4 regions of the Mesorhizobium sp. M0698 genome follow, and region 1 is predicted to be linked to each of the others. Evidence: riboswitches for the same ligand, from Rfam matches in the RefSeq annotation. Region 1 holds a riboswitch; each other region holds the start of a gene.
What was found. Region 1 has a riboswitch for cobalamin ahead of NKI16_RS27355 (ABC transporter ATP-binding protein). Riboswitches for the same ligand answer to the same signal wherever they lie in the genome.
Positions count from the first base shown of each region.

Region 2: it holds a riboswitch for cobalamin, as region 1 does, so the genes downstream of both, NKI16_RS02460 (CbtB domain-containing protein) here and NKI16_RS27355 (ABC transporter ATP-binding protein) in region 1, are expected to answer to the same signal.
Region 3: it holds a riboswitch for cobalamin, as region 1 does, so the genes downstream of both, metE (5-methyltetrahydropteroyltriglutamate--homocysteine S-methyltransferase) here and NKI16_RS27355 (ABC transporter ATP-binding protein) in region 1, are expected to answer to the same signal.
Region 4: it holds a riboswitch for cobalamin, as region 1 does, so the genes downstream of both, NKI16_RS02110 (DUF1636 family protein) here and NKI16_RS27355 (ABC transporter ATP-binding protein) in region 1, are expected to answer to the same signal.

Region 1 is NZ_JAMYPQ010000019.1:3,434-8,393, reverse strand. It holds partial or broken gene NKI16_RS27370 (MarR family winged helix-turn-helix transcriptional regulator) at 1-8, opposite strand, end outside; gene NKI16_RS27365 (FecCD family ABC transporter permease) at 90-1,091, opposite strand; gene NKI16_RS27360 (ABC transporter substrate-binding protein) at 1,121-2,068, opposite strand; gene NKI16_RS27355 (ABC transporter ATP-binding protein) at 2,065-2,808, opposite strand; cobalamin riboswitch at 2,976-3,179, opposite strand; gene NKI16_RS27345 (LysR substrate-binding domain-containing protein) at 3,512-4,420, opposite strand; gene NKI16_RS27340 (FAD-binding oxidoreductase) at 4,561-4,960, shown strand, end outside.
Region 2 is NZ_JAMYPQ010000001.1:482,097-487,056, reverse strand. It holds gene cbiB (adenosylcobinamide-phosphate synthase CbiB) at 1-15, shown strand, start outside; gene NKI16_RS02480 (hypothetical protein) at 43-357, opposite strand; gene cobO (cob(I)yrinic acid a,c-diamide adenosyltransferase) at 832-1,449, opposite strand; gene cobU (bifunctional adenosylcobinamide kinase/adenosylcobinamide-phosphate guanylyltransferase) at 1,451-1,972, opposite strand; gene NKI16_RS02465 (CbtA family protein) at 1,965-2,747, opposite strand; gene NKI16_RS02460 (CbtB domain-containing protein) at 2,763-2,942, opposite strand; cobalamin riboswitch at 2,978-3,174, opposite strand; gene NKI16_RS02455 (aromatic ring-hydroxylating oxygenase subunit alpha) at 3,316-4,509, shown strand; gene NKI16_RS02450 (heparan-alpha-glucosaminide N-acetyltransferase) at 4,728-4,960, shown strand, end outside.
Region 3 is NZ_JAMYPQ010000031.1:12,900-17,859, forward strand. It holds gene metE (5-methyltetrahydropteroyltriglutamate--homocysteine S-methyltransferase) at 1-1,547, opposite strand, end outside; cobalamin riboswitch at 1,643-1,843, opposite strand; gene NKI16_RS31190 (hypothetical protein) at 2,399-2,653, shown strand; gene NKI16_RS31195 (helix-turn-helix transcriptional regulator) at 2,971-3,804, opposite strand; gene NKI16_RS31200 (MFS transporter) at 3,867-4,118, opposite strand; gene NKI16_RS31205 (transposase) at 4,408-4,960, shown strand, end outside.
Region 4 is NZ_JAMYPQ010000001.1:411,236-416,195, reverse strand. It holds gene NKI16_RS02130 (NADH-quinone oxidoreductase subunit C) at 1-552, opposite strand, end outside; gene NKI16_RS02125 (NuoB/complex I 20 kDa subunit family protein) at 558-1,139, opposite strand; gene NKI16_RS02120 (NADH-quinone oxidoreductase subunit A) at 1,130-1,495, opposite strand; gene NKI16_RS02115 (winged helix-turn-helix domain-containing protein) at 1,831-3,030, shown strand; cobalamin riboswitch at 3,060-3,263, shown strand; gene NKI16_RS02110 (DUF1636 family protein) at 3,302-3,736, shown strand; gene cobW (cobalamin biosynthesis protein CobW) at 3,733-4,773, shown strand; gene NKI16_RS02100 (cobaltochelatase subunit CobN) at 4,792-4,960, shown strand, end outside.

The DNA.
Region 1 (4,960 bases):
GAAACCATGAGCGACATATATAATAAGCGTGCTCATAATTCAAGGAGCCGGATTGTGCCAGAAGCCGGCAAGTGTGCATGGCAGTCACATCATGAGCGATTGCGAATGAGCATCGTGACCACGAAGAAAGCACCGAACGAACTGGTGATGATGCCGATCGGCAGTTCCTGCGGCGGCAGCAGCGTGCGCGCGAGAAGATCGCTTGCCAGCAACAGCACCGCTCCGAAGATAGCGCAGGTTGCGATCAGGCGAAGGTGTAGCGGGCCGGCAAGGGTCCTGGACAAATGCGGGATCATCAGGCCAACGAAACCTATGACGCCTGCTACCGAGACAAGGATTGCTGTCGAGAAAGCGGCGACGAGAAATGTCATCCTGCGCATCCGCGCAACCGGCACACCGAGGCTTTCGGCGGCATTCTCGCCGGCCAGGAAAGCGTCGAGCCGACGATGGTTCCAAAGTCCATAGACAAGGATGGTGCCTGCGCCCAGAGCAGCCAGCCCGACATTGTCCCAACGCGCGAGCCCGAGCCCGCCCATCGTCCAGAACAACACCGAGTGAGCGGCGCGCTGGTCTCCGGCAAAGACGAGATAGTTGGTCAAGGCGGTGAACATGAAGGAGACAGCAAGCCCGGCGAGGATCAGCCGTTCGGGGCCTTGCCCCCTCACCCGCGAAACCAGCAACAGCACGATGCCGGCGGCTAATACGCCGCCCGTGAAGGCCGCGACCGGCAACGTCCAGATGCCGAAATGGTCGCCAAAAATGGTGATGACGGAAACCGCGCCGGCCGCCGCTCCGGACGACAGGCCGAACAGGAACGGATCGGCGAGGTCGTTGCGCGTTACCGTCTGCAGCAGCGCGCCGATGACGCCCAGCCCGGCGCCGACACAGATGGCCATAATCGTGCGCGGCAGCCTGAGATCGACAACGATCTTGGCAATCGGGATCTTGCCGGCCGGACCGGACACGATATCTCCGTCCAGCCCGGCCGCATGTCCGAGCGCAGCAATCACGTCGCTCAGCGCGATGACCGTCGATCCATAGGCAATCGACAACAAAGCAAGAGCGGCAATTGCTGCTGCTCCTGCTGTCATGGCCAATTCGAACGCTCTCTGGCGCAAGCTCAGAAAGCTTCCGGGTGCATCGCCCTGGCGATCTTGCCGATCGCCTCGATGTTGGCAGGCCCAGGTGTCAGTTCGGCATAGCGCAGCGCGACGAAGCGTTCATTTTTGACCGCATCAGTCTCCTTCATCGCCGGATGGGCTTTGAGGAAATCGAGCAGTTTCCTGTAGCCGCCGCCGTCCTGGTAGTCGAGCAGGATAAGGAATTGCGGATTGCGGGCCGCCACCGTCTCCCAATCCGTATTGCCCCAACTCGTCGCCATGTCGGCCATGATGTTGTCGCCGCCGGCAGCAGCGATCATGGCGCTGGGGATCGCGAACTTGCCTGATGTGAAAGGTTTGTCTTCGCCGGAGTCGTAAAGAAACACGCGCGTTCCCTTGCGGTCGCCGATCTTTGCCGTGATATCGGCAAGTTGTGCCTTCCAGTCCGACACAAGCTTTCCCGCCTGGGCCTCCTTGCCAAAAATCTTGCCCAGCTTTTCGACATCACCATAGAGCAGGTCCATCGAGGCCGCGGGGCGGTTCTTGTCGAGATGGACGCAGCTTTCCGTCAGCACAAGCGTCTTGATGCCGTACGGCGCCAGCGTATCGGGCGTCACCTCGCCACCTGGTTTCATGCCGTAATACCAGCCGGCGAAGAAGAAATCGGGCTCGACGGCGACGAGGTTTTCGAGCGTCGGGTATTTCGGCGCGAGTTCCGGGATCGCGCCCTGCTCAGCCTTGAATTCCGGACCGACCTTGTACCATCCGGTGATGCCCGTCAGGCCGACGATCGACGGTTGCAGCCCCAGCGCGAAGGCCATCTCCGCCATGTTCAGATCTTGGATAACGGCGCGCTTCGGCGCGGCTTCGAACGTCAGCGGCGTGCCGCAGCTGTCAACGGTCACGGGAAAAGCGAAGGCGGCCTGGGCAAGCAGTAGGGAGGCAAAAGACAATACGAGGCGTTTCACGAATGTTGCTCCTTGGTCAGATCAGGATGGGAAGAGGCACGGTTAGGAACGTCGAAGATCGTAAGTTCGCGGTCCTCGGTGGGATGGCGCAGCCGAAGCATGTCGACGCCGAAAGTCTCGCGGATCAATTGCTTGGTCAGCGCCTCGTGCGGACCGGCGAGTGCCTGCAGGCGGGCCTCGTTCATCACCGCGACCCTGGTGGCAAATGGCGTGACCAGCGACAGATCATGAAGCACCGCCACCACGGTCATGCCAAACTGCGATACGAGTTCGAGAAGGTCGCTGCGGGCGCGCGGATCGAGATGATTGGTCGGTTCATCGAGGAACAGGATTTTGGGCTCCTGGGCGATGGCGCGCGCCAGCTGGGCGCGTTGCCGCTCGCCACCGGATAGCGAGCCGATTGTGCGGCCGAGCAGCGGCATCAGGCCGGTTCTGCGAAGCGCTTCGATGACGATGTCGCGTTGCTCGCTCCTTCGTCGCAAGCCCGCATGGGGGACGCGCCCAAGCTCGACATAGTCGATCACGGCAAGCCGCGGGTCGGGCTGATCGGTCTGGCCGACGACCGCCATGTGCAGCGCCCGCTCGGCGGCCGAAAATCTCTCCAGCCGGCGTCCGGAGAATCTCACGTCTCCCGCGCTTGGCCGCAGCGTACCGCAGAGCATGCGCAGCAGCGTCGTCTTGCCGGCGCCGTTAGGGCCGATGATGGCGAGGCGGTCGCCCGCCGCTAGCGAAAGGCTCACCGCACTGACCAGGCGCTGGCCATTTGCCGTCGCACTCAGTTCGCGCGCTTTAAGAAGAGGCTGGGAGGCGTCCAACTTACCGTCACTTTCTCAATGGCGACGGAAGGAAGCTGGACGGACCGGCCGACAAGACCGATGTCCACGTCTCCTCCCGGCACACCCCGTCCGGTCAACTCATGCTGATGGCAGGTCTCCTGGCTCGCGGGTCTTTGCGCCATCCTGCCTTCCCAGCCTTGCCGGCCAGTGGCACTTCGGATCTTGCTAACCGCTTACAGTTGCGGGGGCAGCCACGGCCTCGATCCGAAGACCTCACCGTGTTCCCTTTTCACCCCTTGCCTTTCGACTCGGGGACCATCACTCAGCCACCCTAATTTTCCGCCACTCACAGCGCAATAAATTTTCGGAGTTCGGACAGCCGCTGGAGCAAGGGTCTTGTCAGAAGGAGTCATGCATACCTCGTAATGTAATAACATTACGTACCTAGAGGACGTTGTCTGCTTCTGTCAACCCCCAACATGATTTGGGACAAATGGCTGCCGGCATCTGGGCGCGAGGTCGCCGATGCGCCGGAATTCGATCCCTGTAGCGGCAAGGCTGGAAATTTGGATACCGGTCAAAGTGTGAGGCGCGGCAGGCGACCCCGAAGCGCAGGAAGCGCTGCTACCGCTTGTGACGAGCATGCAGAAGATCGGCGTTCAGATGCTCAGACTATCGATCTCATCCAGGCGGAAAACGCTTCGATATGCGCTTGTCGGGGGTGATTGGCTACGCAGGCAAGGTAAAAGCCATAGCCTGGCAGACAGAGATCATGTGCCTTGACTAGCCTGCCAGCCTCGAGTTCGCCACTGACGACCACATCGCTGCAGATAGCGATACCTTGGCCTGCCGCTACCGCGTCAATCGCGTGCAGCTCTTCGCGGAAGCTTAGGTCCCATGCCTGGTTGGCATTGGGGATGCTGGGATCGATCGAGCGTGCGATCGCCAGCCATCGTTGCCAAGTCGGCGCTTCCGGGTCGCGGTTCGTCCAATTGAAATGGATGAGCGGGTATTGCAGCAGATCGGCGGCGCGCTCGATCTGTCGGTCGCCTCCTGCGAACAACTCCGGGCTGCATACCGGAAAGAATGCGTCCCGAAAAATTTCCTGCGCGGGAACATCCCGCGGCATCCTGCGCGCATAGCGGATCGCGACGTCGGCGTCACCGGCTCGCAGGTCCAGAACGGCGTCTGTCCCGATGATCTCCAGTGGAATGTTCGGATGCTGTTCGCGCCACTTCGACAGGCGCGGAACCAGCCATCGGCTGGCAAATGCATTTGGGCTCGTCACGCGCAACGGGCGTTGGCCAACTCCGGCCGAGGCTGATGCTATTGCCGCAGCGAAAGCGTCGAAGCCGCTGCAAATTACCGGGAATAGCCGTTCGCCCACGCCTGTGAGCACGAGCGGTCGTGGGCGCCGCCGGAACAGCAGTTGCCCACAGACCTCCTCCAGCAATCGAATCTGGTGGCTGATGGCCGTTGGCGTCACTCCGAGTTCCGTCGCGGCCTTCCTGAAGCTCATCAGCCTGGCAGCGGCTTCGAAGGCGCGAAGCGACCCGAGCGGCGGAAGTTTTCTCATCCAGGCAGTTTAGATGAATTTAGCTCATCCAGCGACTGAGATATTCGATTTTGCAGCGAATGGCGCCGCATGAGATCATTGTGATCCGGTGAACGACAGCGGCCTGTCCAACCGTGCTGGATCACGAAGGGTATCCCTCGATGAGCACGTTCAAGCTTATAGACGGTTCCGAGCCGACGTTGCAGGCGCCAGATATCGCCCGGCTCAGGCAGGCGATTAGCGGCGATCTGATCCTTCCGGACGACCCTGGCTATGACCAGGCGCGCAGAGTTTGGAATGGCATGGTCGATAAGAGGCCGGCGGCTGTCTTCTATTGCGCCGAATCCAGCGATGTCGTTACGGCCGTCAACTTCGCCCGATCGCAAGGCTTCCTCGTCGCCGTCCGCGGCGGTGGTCATAACGTCGCCGGCAGTTCGGTATGCGACGGCGGCTTGGTGATCGATGTGTCACGCATGAAGCGGATCGAAGTCGACCCGATCCGCCGTGTTGCGCGCGCAGAAGCCGGCCTGAACCTGGGCGAGTTCGACGCAGCCACACAGG
Region 2 (4,960 bases), on a different contig from region 1:
GTCATCGCCGCGTGAACGTCCGAATGGGTCGGCAAACCCGACCTACCAGGTAACACGGACTTCCTTTGCGCTCGGATCGGCTTCCACGCCAAACCTTTTGATCGCGTACCCACCGGCAGCTACGGGAGAAGATTTCAATAAGGGTTCGACTACGACAAAAAGTCGTTCAGCGTTTGGCCCATACATGTAGAGGATGCATTCGCCTTCACCAAACAAGTCACCGTCAAACTCGCCGACCGATGCATCCTCGATAGCTTTCTCTAGCCGATTCTCGAGCGCATAAATGGATTCGCGTTCGTCAGCGGCACCAAACTGACCATCATTGAGAATAAGATAGACGATTACCGCCTGGTCCACGAACAATCTCCAGCTTCGCAAGCGACCAGAACTCTATCCCTGACATCCGGCGGCACTGAAACTCTACCGGATCGCCGACTTTCTGCTGATCGCACTGTTTGGGGTAATCTCGACGGTCGTAATTCTGTTGTGATCTTCGCCCGATCCCAGGCGAAACAAAAACCCACCATGCGGCGGGTCGTTGGAGCCAATTAGCACCATACCGAAATTAGTAGCATAGCTGCCGGCACAAAGCAAGAACAAAATAGGGCGCCTTCAGCCTTGAAGGTTCGCAGCTTAGTTCCAGCTTGGGTTCCTCGCCCCACGAAAGTGGGGAGAGGTGGCTCGGCGAAGCCGAGACGGAGAGGGGAACCGCGCTCTACGAAAGCCCCTCTCCGGCCGCTTCGCGACCACCTCTCCCCCGCTTCGCGGCGGGCGAGGAACCCAAATCTTGAGAGGTCGAGACACCGCGCCTCTGCCTCCCCAGCAACCCCCTCAGAACTCGATCCCCTGCTGCGCCTTCACGCCGGCGGAGAAGTGGTGCTTGGTCACGCCCATCTCGGTGACCAGATCGGCCGCCTCGACCAGTGCCGGTTTGGCGTTGCGGCCGGTGACGACGACATGCAGGCCTTCGCGACGCGCCTTCAGCGCCGCGACCACCTTTTCGAGATCGAGGTAGTCGTAGCGCAGCGCGATGTTCAGCTCGTCGAGCACCACGAGGCTGATCGACGGCTCGGCCATCAGCTCCAGCGCTTTCGCCCAGGCAGCCTCGGCCGCCGCGATGTCGCGCTTCAGATCCTGTGTCTCCCAGGTAAAGCCCTCGCCCATGGCGTGCCAGACGACACGGTCGCCGAAGGCGGCAAAGGCGTCTTTCTCGCCGGTGTGCCATTTGCCCTTGATGAACTGAACGACGCCGACGCGCTTGCCATAGCCGAGCATCCTGAGCGCCAGCCCAAAGGCGGCCGTGGTCTTGCCCTTGCCCGGTCCGGTGTTGACGATCAGCAGCCCCTTCTCGACCGTCTTGGCCGCGACCTCGGCGTCCTGCACCGCCTTGCGCTTGGCCATCTTGGCGCGGTGGCGTTCCTCGTCCTTGGGATCGATAGTATCAGCCATGTCATTTCACCTTGAGCGGCAGCCCCGCCACCATCAAAAGCACGGTGCCGGCAACAGCCGCGACGTCCTGGTTCAGCCGGCCGGCGGCGTCGCGAAACCGTCTTGCCAGCGCATTGTCCGGCACGATGCCCTGGCCGACCTCGTTGGACACCACGAACCACGGCCCACGCGGCCGCGACAGCACATCGGCCAGCCTCCGGCATTCGGCCTCGACATCATGGTCGGCCAGCATATGGTTGGTCAGCCACAGCGTCAGGCAGTCGATCAGCACCGGCTGGCCGTCAGGCAGCGCTCCGATCGCGCCGGCAAGGTCGAGCGGCGCATCGATGGTCGTCCAGCCGGCGCCGCGGCGCGAGCGGTGCAGCGCGATGCGCTGGCGCATCTCGTCGTCATAGGCTTGCGCCGTGGCGATATAGCTCCAAGGCGGCGGGCCGACCGTCACCAGGCTCTCGGCATGCGCGCTCTTGCCGGAGCGCGCACCGCCGATGACCAGGGTCAGTGCCCCGGCAGCGCGGTCAGGCAAAGCTGTCGCGCAGGCTGGTCGCCGTGCCCGTGAAGCGTCCGCGCACCACGCCGACGACCGCGCCGAGCACCAGCCAGAACACCAGATTGGTCAGCGTCACCGCCACCACGAACTGGTGGTGCAGGCCTTCCGGGATCGCCGTCTCGAAGCTATCGGGCTGCGGCGCGCCGACGATATGCGGCGCAACGATCAACGCCACGGCAAGAGCCACCAGCGGCAGCGATCTGCGGAAGACGATAAGGCCGAGACCGGCCGCTGTCGCCACCACTGTTGCCCACCACCATATCTGGCGTTGGACAAGGTCGGCCGCCGGCATCGCCGGCAGTTCCGGCGGCAGGCCGAGGCCCGGCGCCAGCGTGAACACGGCAAAGCCGGCAAGCCCCCAGAACAGGCCCTGGCGCCAATTGCCGATGCCGCCGGCGAATTCCGAAACCGCAACCAGGACCAGCGCAAAGCCGATGCCGGTGACGATATTGGCAACGACGCTGAAGCCGAAGCGTTCGAAACCGTCGGCCGGCGCCCAGCCTTCGTCTTCCGCCGGAGCCATCGCTTCAGCCGCTGCCGGCGCGGCGCTGCTCATAGCCGTCGTGCCCGCGGCGTTTTCGGCCGGTGTCGCAGGTGCCGCGGCATGGTCATGGCCGCCGCCGGCCTGTTCATAGACTTCCGCCTTCAGGATGAGCGGCACCGTGGCATAGGCTTGCATGCAGGCGAGAGCCACGCCGGCCACAAGCCCTGCGATCGCCGCGATGAACACGACGTTGCGAAACAGTGTCATGATGTCAGCCCCTTGTTAGTGGCAGGGAAAGCCCATCGAATGGCGATAGTCGTGCGCGGCATTGTGGACCGCATCGATATGCGAGAAGCCGACAAAGCCCATGACGAAAATGCCGAGGAATGCAGCAAGCGCCAGCTGCATGAGACGCGACTGCGAGGAGGCGGAAGCGCCGAGCGAAACGGAAGCGGTATTCATGTCTTTCCTTTCGCCCTCCACCCGAGGGCATAGAAGTCAGTTTCCTGTCGCCGGCAGGTCTCCTGGCTCGCGGATCAGCGCCCTTCCCCACCTTCCCGAAGGCGAACCTTCAGTGGCATATGGAGAGGACTACCGCACACAGTTGCGGGGGCAGCCACGGCATTGGGCAAACAACTTGCCCTCACCGCATTCCCTCTTGGTTCCAAACGGAACCGACGACATCAGTGACTATAGGCAGAATCGCCGCGCCCGGCAAACCAAATTCCGCCGGATCGTGTGGCGAATGCGCCGCCTCGCCAAGCCCGGTCGGCCGGCGCCGCGATTGACAATTTTCGCAGCCGGGTGTCGGCTGGCGGATGGGGAGGAAGCCGGCATGCAACCCAGCCCGAATGAGCGCGGTCCCTACAACGGCCTGACGCGGGCCGAGCCGACGCTGCCGTCATCAGCCTATTGGGACATCGCGGCCTATCAGCGCGATCTCGAGGCCATCTGGTATCGCAACTGGCTGCTCGTCTGCCGCGAGGCCGACCTTGCCCAGCCGCTGGCTTTCAGGACGTTCCGCATAGGCACGCAGGAGGTCGTCGTGCTGCGCGACGAGACCGGCGAGTTGCGCGCCTTCCACAACACCTGCCGGCATCGCGGCTCGCAGCTTTGCCAGCAGAGCGAAGGACGGCTGAAGGCGCGGCTCATCACCTGCCCATACCATGCCTGGTCCTATTCGCTGCACGGCGATCTGGTGCGCGTGCCGTCGAAATCGCTGCCGGACGGCTTCGACAAGGCCGATCATCCGCTCTACCGGGTCGCGCTTTCGGTGTGGCGCGGTTTCGTCTTCGTCAATCTGGCGGAAGACGCTGCCGGCTCGGCTGAAACATCCTTCGATCCGGCATCCGGCAACCTCGCCAACTGGCCGTTGGAAACGCTGCTGAGCGGCCATGTGCTGCGCAAGGTGATAAACTGCAACTGGAAGGTATTTTGGGAAAATTTCAACGAGTGCCTGCACTGCCCCGGCGTCCACAAGGACCTGTCGCGGCTGGTGCCGATCTATGGCCGCGGCCTGATGGGCCGGCACGACGACCCCGAATGGGCGCGCCACGCCGACAATGACGCGCCGGAATTTGCCGGCGGCTTGCGGGCCGGGGCCGAAACTTGGTCGCGCGACGGGCGCGTCCACGGCTCGGTCTTTTCCGGCCTGACGCCGGGCGAGCGTGCCGCCGGGCAGACCTATGCCACCAGCATGCCGTCGATGTTCGTCGTCGGCCATGTCGACTATGTCAGGACCGTGCGGCTGGTGCCGCTTGGCCCGGAGCAGACCGAACTTACCGCCGAATGGCTTTTTTCGCCCGAAGCGCTCGCCGAACCGGCCGCGGATATCGACAACATCGTCGCCTTCGGTACCCAGGTGCTGGAGGAGGATGCTGATATCTGCGAGGTCAACCAGATGGGCCTGCGCTCGATGCGCCACAAGGCCGGCGTACTGATGCCCGAGGAATACGACTTGCACCGCTTCCACAACTGGGTGCGCGAGCGCCATGCGGCGCTCGAACATCAAAGCGATTTGGGCAGATAGCGCCAGGTGACGAAGCCGCAGGCCGCCGCCAGCAGCCCGAGCGTTGCGAAAACCGCGCCCAGGCCGAAGAACGCCTGCACGCCGGCCAAAGGCTTTCCGGCTCTGGCCTAAAGCAGCTCTGATGCCGACCGGTACCAACGCGACGCAAGGCCCTGCTTCTTTTGACGGTGGCAACCGTGATAGTCGTCTTGCCGGGGCTGAACCAAGACAGCGAGACCATGAGCATCGACACGCCGAGCGCAGCCGTTCAGGATCAACCGAAGTCGAAGCGCATCGCCGCTATCGACATTGCACGCGGCATCGCTTTGCTTGCCATGGCGAGCTATCATTTCACCTGGGACCTCGAATTCTTCGGCTACACCGATCCCGGCCTCACCGCCTTCGGCTGGTGGAAAATCTACGCGCGCTGCATCGCCTCGAGCTTCCTGTTCCTGGTCGGCATCAGCCTCTA
Region 3 (4,960 bases), on a different contig from region 1:
TCGTTTCGTTCGAACTCACCGTGCACCAGCACGTCCAGCCCGATCTCTTCCTGCCAGCGAATTGCAGCCTCGATCTCCTTCTTCAGGAAGGTCTCGTAGTCGACATAGCTCAGCTGGCCCTTCGCATGAGCGGCCCGCGCCCTGCGTACCTGCGGCGTCTGCGGGAAGGACCCGATGGTCGTCGTCGGGAACGGCGGCAGCCCGAGCGTGCCGGCCTGGACTCTGGAGCGCTCGGCAAAAGCGCTCTCTCGTCGCTTCATGCTGTCGTCAATGCTGGCGATCCGCCCCTCAACCAGCGGGTCATGGATCTTCGTGGATGTCACGCGAGTGGCGGCAGCCTCGGCAGACGCTTTCAACGCGCCTGCCACCGCATCCCTGCCTTGGGACAGGGCCCGGGCAAGCAACACCAACTCGTCGGTCTTCTGGGCCGCGAAGGCGAGCCACGACCTGATGTCCGCGTCGAGTTCCGTCTCCATGCGGAGGTCGATCGGCACATGCAGCATCGAGCAAGAAGGCGCGATCTCGACGCGGTCCAAGGGCCAGCCGGCGACGATCGGTTTGATGCGGTCGAGAATGGCGGGCAGGTTCGCACGCCAGACGTTGCGGCCATCGATCAAGCCAAGCGAGAGCACCAGATCCTTCGGTGCGAGCCGACCCACCGTTTCCAGCTGCTCGGGAGCGCGCACGAGATCAATATGCAGCCCGGCCAGGGGCAGAGAAACCGCGGTTTCGAGATTGTCTCCCAGCGGCCCGAAATAGGCAGCCAGCATGATCTTCAACTCGGGCGCGGCTTTTGACAGCTGGCCATAGGCGAATTCGAACGCAGCTCGTTCGTTCGGGTTCAGATCGAGGACAAGCGCTGGCTCATCGATCTGCACCCAATCGGCACCCGACAGCTTCAAGCTCCGCAGGAGTTGCTCGTAGACGGGCAGAAGCCGTGGTAGGAGCGCGATGGGATCGAATCCTTCGGCAGGCGATTTCGCCAGCTTGAGGAAGGTGATCGGTCCAAGGATGACTGGGCGTGTGTGAACGCCGAGAGCTTTAGCCTCGATGAAGTAATCGACCGGTTTCGTCGACGAGAGGGCGAACGTCTGATCATCGTTGAGTTCCGGCACAATGTAGTGATAGTTGGTGTCAAACCACTTGGTCATTTCCATCGCGGTTACGCCAGTCCGATGAGCCGCATGCTGGTGACCACCGTGCCCACAATCCTCCGTCTGACCTTGGTTGCCGCGCGCCATAGCGAAGTAGATGTCGAGTGGGACCTCGCCGCCATTCCAGCCGTAACGGGACGGAAGGGCGCCGACCATGGCTGCGGTGTCGAGCACATGGTCGTAAAGCGAGAAGTCGTTCGACGGGATTTTCGACACGCCGCGATCGCGTTGCTCCTCCCAGCTAGCGGCACGGAGCGCCTTCGCCGTCGTGAGAAGGTCGGCAGCGGACGATTTTCCGGACCAGTAGCTTTCAAGCGCGAATTTCAGTTCTCGCCGACGACCGAAGCGGGGCACGCCGAGCGTTGCTACAGGAATTTGCTGAGAGATAGTCATGCCAGACCCCGATGGTTGGGGCGTCGGTGACAAGGAAGGCGCTAGCAGGCCGGCACGAACGCCAGGCTGCAGCGGCCACCGAGACACCCCGCCCGTGGACGTAATTCGCCGTGGCAGGTCTCCTGGCTCGCGGGGTCATAGCCTCTACCCGTCTTCCCAAGGCTATTCGCCTCAGTGACATGAGTGGGGTTGGCTCGCCGCTAACAGTTGCGGGGGCAGCGCCGGCATCGCACCGGCTTCCCTCTTAGCTCCGCTGCGGCAGCGCCGTACGGAGAACCACGACGCGGGAGACAATTACAGCAGTTCGCTTCATTGTCAACGCCGCATAAAGAAATGTTTATGTCGTTATGTTAAATTTCCGTTGGCATGTTCCAAAGGTCGCCTCGAAAGCGAAAACTGTGGAAGCCTTGAGCGGCCGGTAAATCAAAGCAATGACGCACGGCGCCCTTGTCCAGGAGGATAGGAGTTCGTCGGCTGCCGGCAGCAAACATACCGGCAAGCGCCGTGGTGCTGCTTAGCGCATCACGCGAACCACCTCGGCGTCGAACTTCGGCTCCGAGGTTCCGACCGCTTCGTTGGTGATCTGCTCGCGACCATATTCGGCTCAATGGCGAGGCTGTTGCCCATGTGGAAGCTGTTGGCCGTGATGCCCTCGGTGATATGACACAACGATTTCGGGGGGAGCACACCGAGGCCAGGCGCAGCGGCGTGTTGCGAAGTGATCGAGGCCAATGTCTCGAACTGCTTGTTCGCAGCCCACCGGCTCAAGGTAACCCGGCTCAAACCACCGGGCTAGCTCAAGTCCTGTCCAAATGAGGCCTGAGCGGCAAATCGTCGTGCACGCGCACGGTTTGGCGTTCGATCTTGTGATGCGTCTTGGGCGGACAATCGCCACGGTGCAGCGCGCAGAAGCGGTCCCCAATTGGGAAGCCGAGGGCGGTGAGGGCAAGCCAGCGCCACAGGCGGAAGGGGACTTGGACCTGTTTGCCCTGCTGGACCACAAGTTCGCGACACAGGGCCTCAAGGAGAAGACCAAGAGTGATTATGCGCGGGACCTCGCCAAATTCATCAAAAGCAGCGGGCAGTCAAAGTTCGGCGCCGATTGACATGGAGATAGCCATCGCGGCGGACCGCCCAGGCGGACCGCAAGCCGGAATACAACCGGGTGCAGGCGGCCAAGCTCGTCCACAAGATGGCGTCGGGCACACACCGGCGATGGGAGAGCGGACCGTGGAGTGCAGGAACTTCACGCCTATCCACGCTCCCGTGGACGTGTCCTGCGGCACATCGGCAGCGATATTGAGGAGGCAGTTGAGCTTCTGGTCGAGCACTCTTACCTGCCACTACCTACGCTTAACGTCATCTCGTACTGAAAACGCACCACGCAAGGTCGAGATGTAACATGCGCCCTTCGTGGATGGTTCTAAGCTTCCTCGGGCGCGGTCAATCTGTGATAACGGTCGCTTGGAACCTCCATCACCGCGACGCGATCAAGGTTGGCGTATCGCGCTCGGTAGTAACCTTCCTCCTCCACTTCGGCGAAACTACACTGGGGAACGTCAAAGGTCGCAGCTTCCAATCCGAAGAAAGTCGTAGCGGTTTCTTCATCCAAGAAGTTCCACTCATCTTCTCCGTCGTCATATGTGACGCGAACATAGGAGGCCATGCGCACGGCTTCCTGATCACCCATCTCTGCGATGATGGCATCGCATTCTTTCTTCAGCTTTCCTGAAACCTCACCCTTATCCCAGTCATCCAAAGCCCGATAGATTTCTGGATGATAATACTCTGGCATCTCCTCTACATCGTCACCGATAAGCTCAATGGTGCGGACATATTGCGGATTTATCAAGAGTATTTTGTTGTCAAGGCTCCAACAATACAGCCATGGCCTGCTTGTGTTATTTCTGCGCAGATTATGAAGTTCCTTCAACTGACGTAAAATCGATTCACGCGCCTTTTCATCGATAGGATATTGGCGGCTGCCAACAGTCGTCTTGATTCTGAGCGTGCCGTATCGCGTTTCGGCATCGGCAATTGCAAACGGGCTCGTGCGCCACTCCTCGACATCAATCTTCCAGCCCAGCAGCTCCTCGACCGTGCATTTCAACGTGAGACAAAGGTCCTTGATCTGCTCGACGTTCAACTGCGTTTTGCCTGTTTCCCAACGGGCCACAGTCTGTTGCGTTGTTGCCATCTGCTCTGCCAAATCTTTTTGAGTCATGCCCAGTCGAACCCTAAGCTCTTTCATGTTCATAACTCACCTCGCGTGTTCAACACACGCATCGTGGATGAATTAATCTAACACGTCAAGCGTGTTCAAAAATCGCAGCATGTGTTTTTAGGGCGTCTTCGAGGCTCCGGCAGCCGTTCGTGACCACTTGCGCAAGACACAGGGCTGGTACACAGCACGAATGGGCGATCAAAAATTACTGCTGCGATGCTCGTCATCAGCCAAGCTGCCGCCGCACCTTCCACTAGGGTGCCAAGGTTCGAAATGAGTGCAGCCGACCATAGCGAACGGAAGGTCTTGTGCTCAAAAGGAACGAGTGAAGATGTTCTCTTCGCCATTGTGGGAAGCCTCGGGATTGACCGCGGGGCTGGATTTGTTTCGCCTCACTCAACCATGGCCTCGCCGTACAAGCCAAGCTGCCACAGTGCGCGCCTGCTAACCCAGAAAACTTGGCGGCCTTACAGGCATGCGCAGGACGTGCGAAGCCGCTCAAATCTCCCCAGATGGTCAGCCATCGAAGACCGGCATCACTTGCCCGTTGAGCGGCTATACGATAATGCTCCGCGCTAAGCAGGAAGCGCCAAAAAATTCGAGCGGCGACTTCATTCTCCTATTCAGGAAGGAACTATGAGGCGGCAGACGCGACCATTCACCGTGGAAATCAAACAAAAGCGCAATTATCAAAAATCCGCACGTTCCATCTGGGGCAATTTCGACATCGCCGCGGCGATGGCCGAGACAACAAAGGAAGTCGAGCCGTTAAATCGTCAGCTTGTTGACTCTACTGTAGTGGCCCTTGATGCTGAACCTTTGCACAAACCGCGAGTGGAGCATTTCATGGCCAATCCCCTGGAGACCGAGTCAGCAGTAGTTCATAGCGAACCGGCAGACAAAACGGAAACGCCAAAACCGAAGACGAGAGCGCGGCGGTCGAGGAAGCCAGAAGCTGAGGCGAGCGCGCCTGCCAAGCCGATATCCGCGACCACTGAAGCACCGCCGTCAGCGCGAACGGGCCGAAAGAGCTACTCCGCGAAGGATCGTGCCCAGAAGCTGGCGCAGATCGAGACCTCGATCGGCGGCGGCGCTACTCTCAAGAGCGCGGTGAAGCAAGCCGGCATCTCGGAACAGACATACTATCTTTGGAAGAAGGCGGCGGCGCCTGCGGCGGACAGTGACGGGC
Region 4 (4,960 bases), on a different contig from region 1:
CGGAGACAGAAAATCGAAATTGCGGAATTCCTGCTTGAGCTCCACCGGCTCGTAGATGACGCGCTTGGCTTCGTCGTCGTAACGCACCTCGACGAAGCCGGTCAGCGGAAAGTCCTTGCGCAGCGGATGGCCTTCAAAGCCGTAATCGGTCAAAATCCGCCGCAGATCCGGATGGCCTGAAAATAGCACGCCGTAGAGATCGTAGGTCTCGCGCTCGAACCAGTCGGCGCCGGGATAAATCCCGGTGATCGACGGCACCAGCGTCTCTTCGTCGGCCTGGACCTTGATGCGGACGCGGATATTCTGTCTCGGCGACAGCAGGTGATAGACCACGTCGAAGCGCTTTGCGCGCGATGGATAATCGGCGCCGCAAACGTCGATGATCGAAATGAACTGGCACTTCGGGTCGTCGCGCAGGAAGGTCACCACCTCGATCAGGTCGCGCGGCTCGACCGAGATGGTGAGTTCGCCATAGGCGAGCACCGCCACGCCGATCCGGCCGATCAGCTTCTCGCCGAGATAGGTCGAGAGGTCATTCAACGCCTGGGTCATGCCGCTCACCGCTCGATCGTGCCGGTGCGGCGGATCTTCTTCTGCAGCAGAAGGATACCGTAGAGCAGCGCTTCGGCGCTCGGCGGGCAGCCGGGCACGTAGATGTCGACCGGCACGATGCGGTCGCAGCCCCGCACCACCGAATAGGAATAATGATAATAGCCGCCGCCATTGGCGCAGGAGCCCATCGAGATGACGTAGCGCGGCTCCGGCATCTGATCGTAGACCTTGCGCAGCGCCGGCGCCATCTTGTTGGTCAGCGTGCCGGCGACGATCATGATGTCGGACTGGCGCGGGGACGCGCGCGGCGCGACACCGAACCTCTCCGAGTCATAGCGCGGCATCGACGTATGGATCATCTCGACCGCGCAGCAGGCGAGACCGAAGGTCATGAACATCAACGAGCCGCTGCGCGCCCAGGTGATGAGCGCCTCGGTCGAGGTGACGAGAAAGCCCTTGTCGGCGAGCTCGTTGTTGATCTCCAGGAAGAATGGATCGTCGGACCCGACCGGCCTGCCGGTGTTGGGGTCGATGAGGCCCTTGGGCTTCGGCGCGACGAGCGTGCCGGAACTGTCGTTCAATCCCATTCCAGCGCTCCTTTTTTCCATTCATAGGCAAAGCCGATGGTCAGCACCGCCAAAAACACCATCATCGACCAGAAACCGAGCATGCCGATCTGGCTGAACGACACCGCCCAAGGAAACAGGAAGGCCACCTCCAGATCGAAGATGATGAACAGGATCGACACCAGGTAGAAGCGGATATCGAACTTCATGCGGGCGTCGTCGAACGAGTTGAAGCCGCACTCATAGGCGGAAAGCTTTTCCGGATCGGGGTTGCGGTAGGCCACCAGGAACGGTGCAGCGAGCAGCGCCAGCCCGACGATCAGCGCCACGCCGATGAACAGGACGATGGGCAGGTACGAACCTAAAAGTGCGTTCATGCTGCAGTTTCCGTTGGCGGCCAATCCACTCTGATTACAGCACCGGACCCACTTGCGGAAGCGTGACAGTTTAACCACTGAACCGTTTTAAGGGGGCTCTATGCTGCAACGCGGCGAGGGTTAGCGCAGCGCTTTCGGCGAAGCAAGTCAAACCTTGTTCAAATCGCGGTGCTGGACGGCATATCCGGGAAAACTGGTCCGATCCGCTCCTGTTTGATTTCCTTCACTTTTTACTCCACTTTTCTCTCCTGACATGGATGCCGCCAAAACCCTGCTAGCATGGCACGGAATCGCAGGTCATTTTCTCTGTCTAAAATCGTCCGGATGCCGCCTTCATGAAGGAAAGAATCTCGCTTGCCACGGCCCGTCGCATTGCGCTCGCGGCACAGGGATTCAATGACCCGCGCCCCACCGGCACGCCTGACCGCCGGCATCTGGCCCGGGTGCTTGCCCGTACCGGCCTGCTGCAGATCGATTCCGTCAGCGCCGTGGTGCGCGCCCATTATATGCCTCTTTATTCGCGGCTTGGCCCTTACAAGCTGGCGTTGCTCGACAACGCCGCGGTAACGCGCAAGCGCATGGTCTTCGAATATTGGGCGCATGAAGCCTCGTTCTTGCCGGTCGAGACCTATCCGCTGATGCGCTGGCGCATGCAGCGGGCCGAACGCGGCGACGAAATGTACAGCGGACTGGCCAAATGGGGTCGCGAGCACGCCGCCTATATCGAAGACATCTATCGCGAGGTCGCCGAACGAGGCCCGATCGCAGCGTCGGCTTTCGAAGGGCAGAAGGGTTCGGGCGGCTGGTGGGGCTGGAGCCATGCCAAGCACGCCTTCGAATGGCTGTTCTGGGCCGGCCGCATCACCACGGCGCATCGCCGCGGCTTCGAACGGTTCTACGATCTGCCGGAGCGCGTATTGCCGCCGGCGGTACTCGCGCTACCGATTCCCTGTCCCGAGGATGCTCACCGCGAATTGCTGCGCATCTCGGCCCGCGCCCACGGCATCGCCACGGCAGGAGACCTGCGCGACTATTTCCGGCTCTCGCCCGCCGACATCAAGGGCCGCATCGAGGAGTTGGTCGAGGCCGGCGACCTGTTGCCGGTGAGCGTCGAAGGCTGGAGCAAAACAGCCTATCTCCACAAGGACGCCCGTTTGCCGCGCAAGATCGAGGCGCGCGCCTTGCTCGCGCCGTTCGATCCTGTCGTCTTCGAGCGGTCGCGCACCGAGCGGTTGTTCGACTTCCACTACCGCATCGAGATCTACACGCCGGCCGAAAAGCGCCGGTATGGCTATTATGTGCTGCCATTCCTGCTCGGCGACAGCATCGTCGGGCGCGTCGACCTCAGGGCCGACCGCCCGGCCGGTGTGTTGCGCGTCCACGCCGCCTATGCGGAGCCCGGCGCCCCGCCACAAACCGCAGCCGCCCTTTTCGAGGAATTGAAGCAGATGCAGGGCTGGCTCGGCCTGGAACGCATCGAGGTGACCGCTGCCGGCGACCTCGGCCGGCCGCTCGCGGATATCGCCGCGTCATAGACGTGCGTTGACACGACTGGCTCCACAAGCCTAAATCCGTTCCAGACGGTCCCCTGCCCGCAACGGCAGGGGCCAAGAGGGAATGCGGTGCGAAATCTCGATTTCAAATCCGCGGCTGTCCCCGCAACTGTAAGCGACGAGCCAAGGCCGAAAACCACTGGGATATTCCCGGGAAGGCGGCACCCAGGCGATGACCCGCGAGCCAGGAGACCTGCCGTCTAGGACATAAGAATCCGATCGCCTGGCGGGTTTTCCGGGCAAGGAGCCTGATTTGGAACGCGACAGCAGTTTTCCGGCTGAGACAGCGGATTTATTGTCCGGCCATGGTGATTCCCCGGCCGGCGTTACCGTCATCGTCTGCTCGTCCTGCCGTGACGAGACCGGTTCGGACGCTCATCCGCGCGCCGGCGAACTGCTCGCAGAGGACACGCGCCGCGCCGCTTCCAGCGAAAACATCAAAATCCGCACCGTCGAATGCCTCGGCAATTGCAAGCGCCGGCTCAGCGCGGCCATGCTGCGCGACGGCTGCTGGAGTTACGTCTTCGGTGATCTGACCACGACCAGCGGGGCCGATCTCGTCACCGGGGCAAAGCTGTTCGCCACCGCGACGGATGGGCTCATTCCATGGCGCGGCCGTCCCGATTGCCTGAAGCGCGGCCTGGTTGCCCGCATCCCTCCCCTTGACGTTTTGAAGGACCTGACATGACCGCTGCCTCCCTTTCGCGCGTTCCCTGCACCGTGGTCACCGGCTTTCTCGGCGCCGGCAAGACGACGTTGATCCGCCATTTGCTCGAAAACGCCAAAGGCAAGCGCCTGGCCATCATCGTCAACGAGTTCGGCGACATCGGCATCGACGGCGAGATTCTGAAGGGCTGCGCCATCGACACCTGCCCCGAGGAAAACATCGTCGAGCTGGCCAATGGTTGCATCTGCTGCACCGTCGCCGATGATTTCGTCCCGGCGCTGGACCAGATCCTGTCGCTGACGCCGAGGGTCGACCACATCCTGATCGAGACATCCGGCCTTGCTTTGCCCAAGCCGCTGGTCCAGGCCTTCCAGTGGCCGTCCGTGAAAAGCCGCGTCACGGTCGATGGCGTCATCGCCGTCGTCGACGGGCCGGCGCTGGCTGATGGCCGCGTAGCCAACGACATGGACGCCCTGCAGGCCCAGCGCGCGCAGGACGAGACGCTCGACCATGACGATCCGGTCGAGGAAGTGTTCGAAGACCAGCTCGCCTGCGCCGACCTGATCATCCTGTCGAAGAGCGACCTGATGGACACAGCCGGCGCGGCCCGCGCCAATGCCGTGATCGGAAAGCATGTTGCGCGGGCGGTGAAGATCGTACCGACTTCGCAAGGCAAGGTCGACCCGTCGGTGCTGCTCGGCCTCGGCCTCGCCGTCGAGGACGACATCGAGAATCGCAAGACCCACCACGACGACGAGCTCGACCACGAACATGACGATTTTGACTCGTTCGTCATCGACATCGCGTCTGTGTCCAACCCGGACGAGCTCGCACAACGGGTCGCCACGGCGGCGGAGGAAGAAAACGTGTTGCGCGTCAAGGGTTTCGTCGAAGTCGGCGGCAAGCCGATGCGGCTCCTGCTGCAGGCCGTCGGTCCGCGCGTCAACCACTATTACGACCGCGCCTGGACCGCTGAAGACGACCGCCGCTCGCGCCTGGTCGTCATCGGCCTGAAAGGGCTGAACCGCCCGGCCATCGAGCGTATCCTCGCCGGCTGACCCCAGGCACGAGCCGCGATGCACATCCTCACCACCACATCCGCCTCGCTCGACGATCTCGCCGAGCCCGTCGATCTCAGGCAAACGCCTGCGGATGTCGTGGCGCTGTCCTTCACCGACAGCGACCTGGCCGGGCTGGCGGCGGCGTGGAAGGCAGATGCGCACCGCCTGCCGTCGATGCGGCTCG